Regions from separate parts of the Aequoribacter fuscus genome, predicted to be linked through region 2. Evidence: predicted binding sites of a transcription regulator. Region 2 holds the regulator's gene; the other holds the start of a gene.
What was found. Region 2 encodes LexA, which represses DNA repair genes until DNA is damaged. Its sites were predicted from a motif close to ACTGTNTNTANANACAGT; they were not measured.
Positions count from the first base shown of each region.

Region 1: the regulator LexA is predicted to act here: its motif matches at 1,201-1,218, upstream of EYZ66_RS11240 (error-prone DNA polymerase).

Region 1 covers NZ_CP036423.1:2,494,120-2,500,496, forward strand. Annotated here, with positions in the region: gene EYZ66_RS11230 (DUF429 domain-containing protein) at 1-113, opposite strand, end outside; gene EYZ66_RS11235 (glutathione S-transferase family protein) at 147-1,034, opposite strand; gene EYZ66_RS11240 (error-prone DNA polymerase) at 1,244-4,333, shown strand; gene EYZ66_RS11245 (TVP38/TMEM64 family protein) at 4,397-5,062, shown strand; gene EYZ66_RS11250 (cupin domain-containing protein) at 5,173-5,586, shown strand; gene EYZ66_RS11255 (SDR family NAD(P)-dependent oxidoreductase) at 5,652-6,377, shown strand, end outside.
Region 2 covers NZ_CP036423.1:1,346,495-1,355,433, reverse strand. Annotated here, with positions in the region: gene mfd (transcription-repair coupling factor) at 131-3,583, shown strand; gene EYZ66_RS06060 (CsiV family protein) at 3,586-4,833, shown strand; gene EYZ66_RS06055 (mechanosensitive ion channel family protein) at 4,787-5,896, opposite strand; gene lexA (transcriptional repressor LexA) at 5,998-6,597, shown strand; gene EYZ66_RS06045 (hypothetical protein) at 6,594-6,845, opposite strand; gene EYZ66_RS06040 (DUF6586 family protein) at 6,916-7,380, opposite strand; gene topA (type I DNA topoisomerase) at 7,385-8,939, opposite strand, start outside.

The sequences.
Region 1 (6,377 bases), 1.1 Mb from region 2:
ACCCATGCCTCAACCGACTGAGTCGCAACACGGCAGAACAGCACATTGAGCTCGGTGCCGACCAATTCGCCAATAGCCAGCGCCGAGTTGTTATTCTCGGGACGCCAGGCCATGTCAAAACCCGCAATGCGCATGTCTTAACCGGCCTATTGGCGCCGAAAACCTTGACGAGGGAAGTGTACGTGAACCAAGCCGGCTTTTTTGCTTTGACGTGCGATCACATACTCCAGCTCGTCTTCACGCACCAACTGGCCAGACACAGGCAGCAAACCGTAGTCGTCTGGCACAATACTGACCATCCGCTTACCCGAACCGTGGTCTAGGGGCGCCGCGTCTCGCGCAATATGCAGGCTATCGGCCGCGGTAATCTCTCTGACCTGAGTTGACCCAAGCGCTGCTATCTTCGCCATCCACGCTTGAATATTCGGGTAGTCCTCGATACCTGGATGCTCGCCTACCGCATACAAAAACCAAAGACCATGATAGGCGGTAAAATCAGCCAGTGTTGGCGTGTCGCCAAACACAAAAGATTGGGTTAAACGCGCTTCCATATCGTTAAGATGAGCTTGAACCATGGCTTTTGCTTGCTCACCTTTGGGCGTGGGTTTAGCACCCTTCATTAGCTTCATGCGATCCCAGGCAAAACGCAGCAAACGAATCAAACCGAATTCTTGCTTCATTTTTTGCTTTAATGCACCGCTAAAAGCTAGACCTACCAAAGCGAAAAACAGATCACCATCGACTCGCGCGATAAACTCCGCCTGCTCCGTGCTTTGCTTTGAAGGTGCCAGCTCGGGCTTATTACAGTCTGTGGCAATTCGCTCAGCAATAGCGCGCGTATCGCAGTAAATATCAGCCCCCCACTGCGCCACAGGAATACGACGATAACCACCGGTTAGCTGGTCAAGATCTTTGCGAGGCAGCATAGGTGGGGTTTCTACCGAATCGTAAGGACACTCACAATACGCCAGCATTCGACGGATCTTCTCTGCGTAAGGCGATAAGGGGTAGTGATGCAAAATTGGTTTCGTCATAAAACACCCAAGTTTTGTTGTTGTTTTGGATTAACGCTCACGCGAATACAAGGATCGGGCCAGCAGAGCAAGCCTTGGAACTGTCTTGCCACTCAGCGGCAATAAATAACTTAGTCACTATACGCTATCAGCATACTGATCAGACCACGATTGACAAGCAAAAAATACTGTATAAATATACAGATTTTAAGCTCTGTAAATCAACTCTCATGCCTTACTGCGAACTGGTTTGCACCAGTAATTACAGTTTTTTGCGCGGTGCGTCTCACCCTGACGAGCTGGTCGCTCGCGCCGCCGAATTAGGTTATGGCGCTATCGCTATTACCGACGAATGTTCGCTTGCAGGCGTAGTAAAGGCTCACGTACAAGCCGAGATCTCTGACATTAAACTCATTGTTGGCAGTGAATTTCTCACTGTAGAAGGAGTCCGCTTAGTCGCCCTAGCGCCCAACCGAAACGCTTATAGCGAACTCTCAGGCTTGATTAGTCGAGCACGTCGAAGAGCCAATAAAGGTCAATATGAGGTGCACTTACCCGATCTTATTTTTCATTTAAAGCACTGCTTAATCATTTGGTTACCTGAGCAGCTTAATCGCTCACACGTTGCCTTTGGTCATACCCTAAGCAAGCGCTTTAAAACCCGCCTGTGGTTGGGGTTTAAACATTTGTTAGCGGGCGAGACCAGGCAACAGTTTCAAACCTTTGAAGCCTTAAGCCAAGAACTGAATATCCCCATGGTAGCCTGTGGCGATGTACGCATGCATTCACCCAAACGCAAAGCCTTGCACGACGCGCTAACGGCCCTGTATCACCGCACTCAGATTGATCGTTTAGGGACCTTGCGTTTAGGCAACAGCCAGCAGCATTTACGCCCGTTAGAACTCATTAAAGCCTTATACCCAGACGAACTCATCCAGCAAAGCCAGACGATTGCTGATCAGTGCCAGTTTTCGTTACGGGAACTGCGCTATGAGTATCCGCAAGAAATTGTACCTACCGATCAAACCGCCAGTGAGTATTTACGCCAAGAAGTGAAGCAAGGCTGTCGTCAACGATGGCCCAATGGCACCCCCGATGCCATTCAAAAACGCATCGAAAAAGAGCTCGAACTGATTGCTCAGCTGCGCTACGAACACTATTTTTTAACCGTTTACGATATCGTTAATTTCGCAAAATCGCGCCGCATTTTGTGCCAAGGCCGAGGTTCGGCCGCCAATTCAGTGGTGTGCTACTGCCTAGGTATTACCGAGGTGTCGCCCGAACACATCGATTTATTATTCGAACGCTTCATTTCGCAAGAGCGTGACGAACCCCCTGACATTGACGTCGATTTTGAGCACGAGCGGCGCGAAGAGGTGATTCAGTACATCTACCAAAAATACTCGCGTCGTCGAGCGGCTCTTGCAGCCACGGTCATTACCTACCGAACCCGCAGTGCTATTCGCGATATAGGCCGTGCCATGGGTTTTGATGCCAGTTTCATTGAGCAGCTCAGCCAATCGATCGCCTGGTGGGATCGTCGAGCTGAACTGCAGCAGCGCTTTAACGAGCAAGGCATTAAGCATAGCGAACAGCAGGCTATGCATTTTCAGCACTTGGTCAGTCAAATTCTTGGGTTTCCGAGGCATTTATCACAGCACGTGGGCGGCTTTGTGATTAGCGCAGGCCCCATATCGCAGCTCGTGCCGGTCGAGAATGCCAGCATGCCCGACCGCACGGTGATTCAGTGGGACAAGGACGATATCGAGGCCTTAGGCCTGCTTAAAGTCGATGTCTTAGCACTGGGGATGTTATCCGCCATCCGCAAATCCTTAGATCTAATCGCGAATTATCAACCGACCATCGCGCATTTACGTGAAATCCCTAAAGAAGATGCCAGCACCTATCGCATGCTGCAAACGGGCGATAGCTTGGGGGTATTCCAAATCGAATCGCGCGCCCAAATGGCGATGTTGCCGCGTTTAAAGCCTGCCTGCTTTTACGATCTAGTGATCGAAATTGCCATTGTCCGCCCAGGTCCCATCCAAGGTGAAATGGTGCACCCCTACCTACGTCGGCGGGAAGGTTTAGAGCCCGTGAGCTTTCCAAACGACGCCATTAAAGGGGTGTTGCAACGAACCCTAGGAGTCCCCATCTTTCAAGAACAGGTCATTCGGCTAGCCATGGTCGCAGCGGGCTTTAGCGGCGGGGAAGCCGATCAACTCCGCCGCGCCATTACCAATTGGGGCAAGAACAGCAAATTACTGACTTTCGAGCACAAGTTAATTCAGGGCATGCTCGCTAATGGCTACGACGAAGCCTTTGCCAATCGCTTATTCGACCAGATTAAGGGATTTGGCGGCTACGGTTTTCCAGAGTCGCACTCGGCTAGCTTTGCACTGCTGGCCTATGCGTCAGCGTGGCTTAAACGGCATCACCCCGGCGCTTTTTATGTGGGCATACTCAACAGCCAGCCCATGGGTTTTTATAGCCCTTCACAACTGATACAAGATGCCCAGCGCCACGGTATTCACATCGAGCCTCTGGACATTAACCAGAGCCTTTGGGACCACCAACTGGTTGCCACAGATTATCGCCAGCAACCCAACACAATTCGTTTGGGGCTGCGCTTAGTGAAGGGGCTAAGTGAGGCTACTGCAACACGCATTGTCGACAGCAGACGCCAACATGGTCCCTTTAAGGCATTAAACGAGCTGCGCCAGCGCGCCGCTATACCCGCCAATGAATTGCAAGCGCTGAGTAGCGCTGATGCATTGTCGACCATCAGCGGTCACCGCCACCAAACCCAGTGGCAGGTCTTAGGGTTACCCGAACATCGCCCCTTACTGGCCCGTTTGGATAACGCCGAAAACTATCAAAGCCCCAATATCGAGCCCCCAAGCGTTGCCGAAAACGTACTGGCTGATTATCAAAGTACAGGACTCACACTACGCGACCACCCCCTGTCCTTGTTGCGAAAAGAATGGCCCTTTAAGCGCTGTTCGACTCACCGTGAACTGCTTGCCGCCTCGTCGCAACGTTTTGTGCGCATCGCGGGTTTGGTCACCTGCAAACAGCGACCGGGCACAGCATCGGGCGTTATCTTCTTAACCTTAGAAGATGAAACGGGTAACCACAACGTTGTGGTCTGGCCCAAGCTACAGGAACGCTGCCGGCAGGCCTTAATGAATGCACGTTTATTGGTCGTTAAGGGTACGCTCGAGCGTAAAGACAATGTTAGCCATATTATCGCGGGCGATTTAGAAGATTACACCCATGTACTGGCATCGCTATCGATCAAAGCCAGAGCCTATAGGTAACAATACCACCACACTTAGCATCCTCTGCTATGATGGGTTAAACAGCTACCTTATGACCAACTAATGCACCCAATCATTAAAGCCTGTCTTCGCTTAGTCGTATTTTTTATCGGCTTACTGCTACTGACGCGCCTGATGGGCTGGTTTGATTTAAGCGACATCAAGCACTGGTTTGAACTGCTACAACATCAGCCAGCAGAGTCTTTAATCGCCTTGATCGTTGCTTTGCTAATAGCGGATTTACTGTTTTCGATTCCCACCGTATGGGTCGCGCTATTCGCAGGTTATTTTCTGAGGTTTCAACTCGGCCTTACCGCGGTGTTTGCAGGCCTCAGCGTAGCGGCTATGCTGGCCTACGAACTGAGCCGCTACTGGGGGTTACCGCTACTCTCCAGATTGGGTTTATCCGATAGTGAACTAGCACAGGTGCACGAGGACTTTTCCAGATATGGCTCGCTCATGCTGCTACTCAGTCGCTCGGCTCCCATGCTGCCAGAAATCACTTACTGTTTGGCCGGCGCAGCCAAAATGCCTAGACTCAAATTCATGCTATTTTTCTGCTTGGGTCACATTCCCTATGCGCTACTCACAACCTACGCAGGCTCTCGTAGCAATCTAGAGGCTCCGTATCCCGCCCTCGCCGCCTTACTCTTACTTTACGCAGGACTCTGGGGCGCAGCCTTTGTCTTACAACGCAAACATCAAACAGTACACTCAGATCTCACCTAAACGGCCGTAAACTCCAGCGCTAACGGTACCAAATTGGCGCTGCACTCATCAGGGACTTGTTTTGGCAGCAATAGGGTCTAAACTGAAGCGAGCACTTTTAGGAGACCAAAATGCGCTTACTGACTACCTTTTTATTTGTATGCACTAGCTCGCTGACACTTGCTGCGCCAATGCAAAAAGCGACCGAAGTCCTTGGCGGTTACCCCGCGCAAAATTTATTGGATACTCACACTGACATCTTAGGTAACGCAATCGACTACCCCGAACAGAGCTGCAATCCGCGCATTCATTCCGACATTATTACCATGGCACCCGGGCAAACAGGCGCCAAACACACCCACGTCACACCGCTTTACGCGCAAATATTATCGGGCACCATAAAAGTAGACTACGAGGGCTATGGTATTAACACCTACACAGCCGGCGACACCTTCATGGAAGCCATGCATGTCGTGCACCACGGCTACAATGACAGCGACAAACCCGCCTCTCTTCTGGCCGTCTATATGGACTGCAAAAAATAATATATTGCATATATTAAAAATAATTAAGGGCGGATACACACCCGTCAAAGTGATGAGGAGATAACATGCATACCATCGATTTAAGCGGCAAAGTGGCGCTAATTACCGGCGGAGGCAGAGGCTTAGGCAAAGCCATGAGTCTGGGGCTTGCTGATGCCGGTGCTGACATCATTATCGCGAGCCGCAAACTGGAAAATTGCGAAGCAGTGGCCGAGCAAATCAGAGCAAAAGGCCGACGAGCGCTGGCTATACAGGCGCATACCGGCGAGCCCGAAGCCCTAGACCGGGTCATCGAACAGAGCTACGCGGAGTTCGGCCATGTCGATATCCTGATCAACAACGCTGGTATGAACCCCATGCTGGGCGGGCTGAGTGACTTAAGCGTCGAGCTTTTTCAAAAGCTGTTTGACGTCAACACTAAAGGGCCATGGTACTTAGCGTCTCGAATAGCGCCCAAAATGGCAGAGCACGGCGGTGGTTCGATCATTAACGTCATCTCTGTGGCGGGTTTAAAACCCCCGGCGTATCTCGGCTTCTACGCAGCCACTAAAGCGGCGCTGGAAGCGCTGACCAAAGTCATGGCCATTGAATGGGGACCGATGAACATCCGTGTCAACGCACTCGCACCCGGAAGTTATCACTCGGATCTGTTCGACAGCGCTGCGGCAAACCCGGGTTATGAGGAAGGTTCCATTAATGCCACCGTGCAAAAACGTATTGCCGAGACCGAGGAAATCATCAGCCCTATTCTGTATCTAGCCAGCGACATGTCGGCCTATACGACTGGGCAT
Region 2 (8,939 bases):
GTATTATCCGCGTAAGCGCCGCAAAGGCGCAAGGGCTGAGACCCAACACTGGGCATTAGACCAATTGATCGTTACACTACCCACCTCGAATCTGAGCCCCAGATAAACCGCTTACAACACTCGGCACGCTATGTTTAAACACTTAATTTCGTCTTCGCCCTGGCCCGACAAAGCCAGTACCCGCACGGCTGTTGGGCCATTTTATGGTAGCGCCGAAGCGCGTTGCGTGGCAGAGCTTGCCTCCCACCATGAACGCATTGTGGTGTTTGTGTCCGACACCAGTAATGCGATTGCACTGGAACGCGAACTCCCCTTCTTTTTAACCCAGGAAACCGAGTTGCTGAGTTTTCCTGACTGGGAAATACTGCCCTACGACCACTTCTCACCGCACCAAGATATCGTATCGGAGCGCCTGCGCACGCTGTATCGCCTACCCAAAATGGCGCGCGGTATTTTGATCGTACCGGTCTCCACTGCGATGCACCGGCTCCCGCCCATCGACTACATCGCCAGCAATGCGTTGCAGCTCGGCATTGGTGATGAGTTTGATGCTGTTGCCTTCAGGCAACAGCTGCTCAACGCGGGCTACGTAGCCGTCGACACGGTCTACGAACACGGTGAGTTCGCCCTGCGCGGTTCCATTTTAGACGTATTTCCAATGGGCAGTTCCGTGCCTTATCGCATCGACACCTTTGACGCCGACGTCGACACCATCCGAACCTTTGACCCAGAAACACAGCGCACCATCGAAGCCATCGAACGCATCGACTTATTGCCCGCGCGCGAGTTCCCTCTGACCAAAGGCGCGCTAAACCAGTTTATGATGAACTGGTACGAGGCCTTCGACGTCGACCACGACGCGTGTCCTATTTATCGAGAGGTACTCGCCGGGCGAGTACCGGGTGGCACCGAGTATTTTTTACCACTGTTTTTCAAACAAACTGCCAGCTTATTTGACTTCTTGCCCGAGGGCACAGCATTGGTGACCGTCGGGGACCACCACCAATCGAGTCAACGATTCTGGCAAGATGTTGTGGAGCGCCACGAAGAATACGGCATCGATCCGCGTCGACCCTTACTGCCGCCGCAAAGGATTATTCTACCGGTGGATGAATTCTATGGTCAGATTAAGCGCTTTGCGACCCTCGAACTCAGACGCAACCCCGACGCACCGGTGCACTTCAACACCGACTCAAAACCTTTGCCCAGCTTCATCTCCGAGGCCAGCACCTCACCCGTCGAACCGTTAAAGCGCTGGATTGAGACACATTGCGCCGGCACCTTACTGGTGGCAGAAACGGCAGGCAGACGAGAAGCGCTCATCGATGCACTGCAGCGAATTGGACTCCAAGCAGAGTACTTTGAAGACTGGCAGAGTTTTGAGGCAAACCCGGTCACACTGGGTATTGCCACGGCCCCAATCGATCGCGGCATGTATTTTGGCCCCGATGCGCCCTGTTTAGTCGCTGAAGCCCAGCTGTATGGGCAAAAGGTGGCGCAACGCCGACGTCGCAGCGATACGCAACACAGCACCGACGAGGCCTTTCGTCATATTAACGAGCTCCATGAAGGTACACCCGTAGTACACTTGGAACATGGCGTCGGGCGCTACGAAGGCCTGCAAACGCTATCAGTAGCCGGCGAGACCAACGAATTCATTACCTTAATTTACGCCGAGGGCGCAAAACTCTATGTTCCGGTTGCCTCGCTCCACCTAATCTCACGCTACGCAGGTGCCGACGGTGACTCAGCACCCCTTCACAGGCTGGGTTCCGATCAATGGGAAAAAGCCCGTAAAAAAGCCAGTGAGCGCGCCTCTGACGTCGCAGCTCAATTGCTTGAAGTCTACGCAAGACGCGAGGCCCGCAAGGGGTTCGCGCATGAGCTTGACCCCCTAGACTACGAACGCTTCTGCTCTGGCTTCCCCTTTGAAGAAACACCAGACCAAGCGCTGGCTATTGAGGCGGTTCGAAACGACATGTGCGCACAAAAAGTCATGGACCGACTGGTCTGCGGCGACGTGGGCTTCGGCAAAACCGAGGTGGCAATGCGAGCGGCGTTTATCGCGAGCCACAACAGCAAGCAAGTTGCTGTGCTTGTGCCGACGACCTTGCTTGCACAGCAGCACTACCATTCGTTTTGCGACCGTTTTGCCGGTTGGGATGTCAAAGTCGCGGTGGTCTCACGCTTCAATAGCGCCAGTCAAAACAAAGCCATCATGGCGGACCTCGCGTCCGGCAAAATCGACATTTTGGTAGGCACGCATAAATTACTGTCGCCCGACGTGAAGTTCGCAGACCTCGGTCTTCTGATTATTGACGAAGAGCACCGATTCGGCGTGAAGCAAAAAGAGACATTAAAAGCACTTCGAACAGAGGTCGACATTCTGACTCTGACGGCCACTCCTATCCCAAGAACGCTAAACATGGCTCTAGGTGGCATGCGCGACTTATCGGTCATTGCCACGCCCCCCGCCAAGCGCTTGTCGATTAAAACCTTCGTGCGCGAGCACAACACCAGCATGATCAAAGAGGCCATCCTGCGTGAAACCTTGCGTGGCGGCCAGGTGTATTACCTGCATAACGAGGTCAAAACGATCGAAGAGACGGCCCGCAAACTGCAAGCCATGGTACCCGACCTGAAGGTTGCTGTCGCACATGGCCAGCAGCACGAGACGGAACTTGAGCGCATCATGTCGGACTTTTATCACCAGCGTTTTCACATTCTGGTGTGCACGACCATTATCGAGACTGGCATCGACGTCCCCAACGCCAACACGATTATTATGGATCGCGCGGATCGATTGGGCTTGGCGCAGTTACACCAGCTGCGTGGCCGCGTCGGACGATCGCATCACCAAGCCTATGCTTACCTATTGTGCCCGCCTCGCTCAGGGTTGACCAAAGACGCCGAAAAACGTCTTGAAGCCATCGAGGCTGCTGGCGACTTGGGCGCAGGCTATTTACTGGCAACGCAAGATCTTGAAATCCGTGGCGCCGGCGAATTATTGGGCGACGATCAGTCCGGACAAATACACAGTGTGGGCTTCTCTCTGTATCTAAAAATGCTAGAGCGCGCCGTCGCTGCACTCAAACGCGGCGAACTCCCGAACGTCGACACCCCGCTTGAACAAGGGTCCGAGGTCAATCTCCACAGCTCGGCGCTCATACCCGAAGACTATCTGCCCGATATCAATACACGCCTTGTTCTCTATCGACGTGTAGGTGCTGCTCAAACACAGCAACAATTGCGTGATTTGCAAGTTGAAATGATCGACCGCTTTGGATTACTGCCCGAACCGGTCAAAACACTCTTCATCAGTGCCGAGGTTCGGATCGAAGCCGAGCAAGCGGGTATTAGCAGCGTTGACGTTGGGGAAACCAGCGGCAGTTTGCAGTTTATGGACAACACCAAAGTGGACCCACTCAATCTTGTGACGATGGTGCAAAAAGACCCTAAACGCTATCAGCTCGCGGGCGCCAATAAATTGAAGTTCCAGTGCGAATTAACATCGCCAAGAGACCGCGCAGACTTTATTATTACGCTATGCAAACAGCTGACCCAAACGCGAGCCGCAGCCTAGGCATGATGCTACCTCACCGGCCCTGTAAAAGGGCTACGATTTTACGCGCCTTGCTGCCCGTCTGGGCCGCGTTGGGCTTTGCCATCAGCGCCTCCGGGGTCACCGCACAAGACGATGCCGAGCCCGAAAAAACCTGGTTCCAAATTGAGATTCTGGTTCTGACCTCGAACAACCCCAACGCCTTGAGCGGCGAAGCATGGCCGCTCAAACCCAACTTGGTGGCCGCCGAGCGCTGGCGCCTTCAACCCTCAGAAGACGTCAGCAAAGAACTGCAGACCGTTTACCAAGTCGAAACGACACAGACACCAGCAGGGACCTTTGAAATCGACTGGTCATCGCCCACCAATTCGCCGTGGCCTGGGATAGATGAATCACTGTTTCAGTACCGCCCAAGCGATTTATACGACCCAGCACTGCAGAGTGAAACCAATCGCTTAGATTACCGCTTGGGGTACAGCTCGTTTTCCAGTGAGCGCATGTTCGTTATACCCAGAGACAACCCAAATCGCCTTGACGCTATGATCAGTAGCGAAGCGCCGGTCGATGCAACGACACCCCTGGCGGTTACACATGTCTGGCTAGGCCAGGATACTCGAACGCTCACCCCAGAATTGGCGCGCGCTAAGCAACAATTGGAAAACAGCGACGACTATGAGGTTCGTCACTATTTACGCTGGGCCGAACAACTGCAAGATGAGACCAAAACACTACCCGTTCGCATAGACTCCGCCTCGCAAGGTCAAGCTTGGCCCGAACTACAGGGCGATATCACCGTCTATGTGTCGCGCTACCTGCATATCAAAACCAATCTGTGGCTGAACACGGACGGACACTACTTACCCGAATGGCAGATGCCCGCCCCCCCTCAACCGGCCAATCCCATTCAACATCGCGGCTTACCGGTCGGCGGCCAACGAATCGCAACCACGGACAGCGAGCTACAAGAAATTACCCCAATGGGCAGGCCTGACTGGCTGCTAGAAGCGGGCATAGGCCAGAAATTCCGCTACGTAGAGCGCAACCGTCCGGATTCCAACTTACCCAATAGCCTCGCCGACGACGAAACCCCCTACCCGTTTCGCCACGCGATTGCTTTACAGCAAACTCGACGCATGCGAAGCGGGGAAATCCACTACATTGACCACCCGGCAATGGCTTTGATTATCAGCATCACTCGGATCGAGGACGAGAACCTCGTAGATTTCAAGCGCTGGGTTCTGGCCGAACAAGTGGCTCAAGACCAGCGATAGAGTCGACGTGTAGGGTTTGTGTGGGGAAGGCCACATCGGCGCCTGCCGCGTGAACAATATCCAACACTTTTAACAACACATCTTCTTTGACACCGTGGTATTCGACCCAATTCACGGTTTTCGTGAACGTGTAGATGAAGAAATCCAAGGACGATGCACCAAAGTGGTTGAAATTTACAATCAGGGTCTTGTTGGTATCGATATCGGGATGATTTTGCAACATCGTACGCACCTGATTCACAATATCACGCACCACGCTGGAATCTTGGTAACGAACACCGATCGTCTCGTAAATGCGGCGATTAAACATCCTCGATGGGTTTTCAACCGCTATTTGACTGAAAACCGAGTTGGGAATGTACAAAGGTCGTTGATCAAAGGTCCGAATGCGCGTTAGACGCCAACCAATATCCTCTACCGTACCCTCAATCTCGCGATCTGGAGAGCGAATCCAATCACCCGGCGCGAACGGCCGATCAAGGTAAATACTCATACCCCCAAAGAAGTTCGCCAGCAGATCTTTTGCGGCAAAACCGACGGCGATACCGCCAATACCACCAAACGCCAGTAAACCAGATACACTAACGCCAAGCGCTTGCAGTGCGGTCAACGCGACTAAAATCCACAGAGTCACACGCGTCAGCTTGGCAATCGCATGAATGGTTGCCACCGAGGTTGAATCCAAAGCCTCTGCTTTTACCCGGACATATTCTGCCTCTACACCCACAATCAAGCGGTGCAAAGCCCACGCAATAATCAAAATCAAGGCCAATTGCGGCGACCAGGCAAGCCACTCTTGCGCAAAAGGCAACCACTGTTTGGGCACCCATTGCCACGCAAAAAACACCACGAGCCCAAGGTAGGCAACACGCACCGGTGGACTGATCGCATTGACGATAACGTCATCCCACCCCAGGCGGGTCGCCTGCGAAGTAGCAGCGAGTCGCCCCAGGACCACGCTCAGAATCAGATACCCCAACAAGGCCAATATTGCGAACAGCGCCGCCTCTGCCCATGCGTGCTGCGCGGTCCATGACTGCAATGTTTCTAGATAACTCAACATCTGATCCTCACCCTGATTCAACGCCTAGTGTATACAATGAGTTGCGTCACGCCCACAGCTGTATATAATACCAGTTACTGGAAAAATACACAGGGGTCGTTATGATCAAGCTCACCCAGCGCCAGCAGCAAGTCCTCGATTTTATTAAAGGCCACATGCAAAGCACTGGCATGCCTCCTACGCGAGCCGACATTGCGCGCTCCTTGGGCTTTAAATCAGCCAACGCCGCTGAAGATCACCTGAAGGCCCTGGCGCGTAAAGGCGCCATCGAGATGATCCCAGGCGCATCGCGCGGCATTAAGCTTCCAGAGGCGACCTTTGGGCTACCGGTCATTGGGCGCGTTGCCGCAGGCAGCCCGATTCTGGCCGAAGAACATATCGAGGAGCACATCAGCATTCCACCCGATTTTTTCTATCCGCCCGCAGACTATTTCTTGAAAGTTCGCGGCGATTCTATGATCAACGTAGGCATTCTTGACGGTGATTTTTTGGCGGTCAAACGCACCAGCGATGTGCGCAACGGGCAAATTGTTGTTGCCCGTATTGAAGACGAAGTAACAGTAAAACGCCTAGATAAACCCGCGGGCGGACACACCGTGAGGCTCATCGCCGAAAACCCAGCCTACGAGCCCATTGTTGTTGACCTGCGCGATCAAGCCTTTGCGATCGAAGGCTTGAGTGTTGGGGTACTTCGACGCTAATGAATAACTCGGGGGGCAGAGGCTGCAGCCTCTTCCGCCTCGACTTGTTCCGATATGGCTGCGACAGCTTGAATACCTGCTTGGATCATCACCTTGGCGACTTCAAGCGTTTGGTCATTCATGTAGGCCGCGCTCTCGTCGGAAAAGGTAATCGTAACAAGGGGCTCTGACTTACCCGATTCATCGGCACGTTGTAATACGATGTCGCCGTTGGCAAGTTCAGCAATTTCCAGAAAAGACGATGGCAAAACAGATCCTCGATTTAGTTGCGCGCCTAGTGTAACAGGGGGGAGCCCCGGGCGCCAAACTCAAACCCAGCTAGCATTCATCGAGGACATCACGAATGGCACTGGCAGAGCTTTGCAAAAAAGTATACACGCCATGCCAATCACGATGATCAGGGCCCTGAGACTGAGCGGCCAAGTTCAAGCTGCTGCGCACACCGCCCAAGTTTTGAGCTCCTAAATTCGCATACAGGGGCTGCAAAATACCCGATTCTTCGCGCGCCATCGCCTGGACGGTCTGAGGTAGCACCTTGCCTTTCGCGGGCTCTGGAAGCTCAGCGATCGAAACGGGCGCGTCTTTCGGCGCATCGGCATGACCCGCACCTTCAAGCAGGAGATAACCGTATGCGCGACCAAGATGGTATTTAAGCGCGGGCTGATACGCATCCTGCAAGACGCTTGCACCCAAATGCTGAGCCTCGCGATCGCGCTGCCACGCCTCCAACAGCACCCTCGCGCAATACAGACTGTGGTTTACTAAGCCTCTACAGCTACTCATGCGTTTATTTTTTACCCAAACTCTCGACCCAGCGGCCCCCTTCGAAATGGGCACGCCAACCCGTCGCCTTACCATTGACTTCGGTCATCAAGTACTGCTCTTTGGTTTTTCGGCTATACCGTATTTGCGCTTGGTTGCCCTCATCGTCATGCTCCGGCCCGTCCAGCAAATAATGATATTTAGCGGCTATTTCTTCGCGATGGGGCTTTAGCTCACTCACGAGTGGCGCCCGCGTCTCGCGGTTTTTAGGGAACTGAGAAGCGGCTAAGAACAGGCCGGCAGCGCCGTCCCGAAGCACGTAGTGATCGTCTACTTTGGCACATTGGAGCTCGGGCATTGGCACCGGATCAATCTTAGGCGGCGCCACTTCGCCACTGCGCAGTAGCTTGCGCGTGTTCTTGCAGCTGTCACTGCTGCAGCCAAAATATTTACCAAAACGCCCTGTTTTGAGCTGCATATCGGCGCCACATTTATCGCATTCGATTACCGGACCGTCGTAACCTTTGATCTTAAACTGACCCTGCTCTACCTCGAAGCCCGAGCAATCAGGGTTGTTACCGCAAACGTGGAGTTTCCGTTTTTCATCGATCAAGTAGCTGTCCATTGCGGCATTGCACAACTGGCACCGCCGCTTGCTGATCAGTAAGCGAGACTCTGCTTCATCGTCGGCATCGGCACTGATGGCCTCGTCGCCTGGCACCAAATTAATGGTCTGCTTACACCGCTCTTTGGGCGGCAGAGCATACCCCGAGCACCCCAGGAACACACCGGTAGCCGCCGTGCGAATTTGCATAGGCCGGCCGCATTGCTCACAGGGAATGTCAGTCATGGTGGGCGCATTCGCCTGCATGCCGTCGGGGTCAGGCGCGCCGGCTTGTTCCAAACGATCGCTAAAGTCCGCGTAAAACTGGTCTAACAATGCCCGCCAATCTAACTCGCCTTTGGCCACGTCATCCAAACGCTCTTCCATTGCCGCGGTGAACCCGTAGTCCAGCAAATCGTCAAAGCTGCTTTGCAGACGTTGTGTGACAATATCGCCCATCTTTTCTGCGTAGAACCGCTTGTTCTCGAGCTTAACGTACCCTCGATCCTGAATCGTCGAGATAATAGAGGCATAGGTCGAGGGGCGACCTATGCCGCGTTTTTCCAGTTCTCGCACTAAACTGGCCTCGCCGTAACGCGGCGTTGGTTTGGTGAAATGCTGCGAAGGATCCAGCTTGGCCAGACTGAGCGAATCGTTGACTTTTAAATCGGGTAACACGACATCTTCTTGACCTTTCTTGGCAGCCGGCGGCAGCACCTTGGTGTAACCATCAAAAACCACCACACGCCCTTTTGCGTTCAATTCAAAGCCCGCGGCTTCGACCGTCAAGGTTGTCGAGAGATATTCCGCCGCCGGCATCTGGCAAGCCACAAATTGGCGCCAGATCAAATCGTAGAGTCGCTGTGCATCGCGCTCCATTGCACTGAGCTGTGTCTGCTGGACAAAGACATCCGAGGGTCGGATAGCTTCGTGCGCTTCTTGAGCATCCTCGCGTGCGCTGTAACTTTTAGGCTTT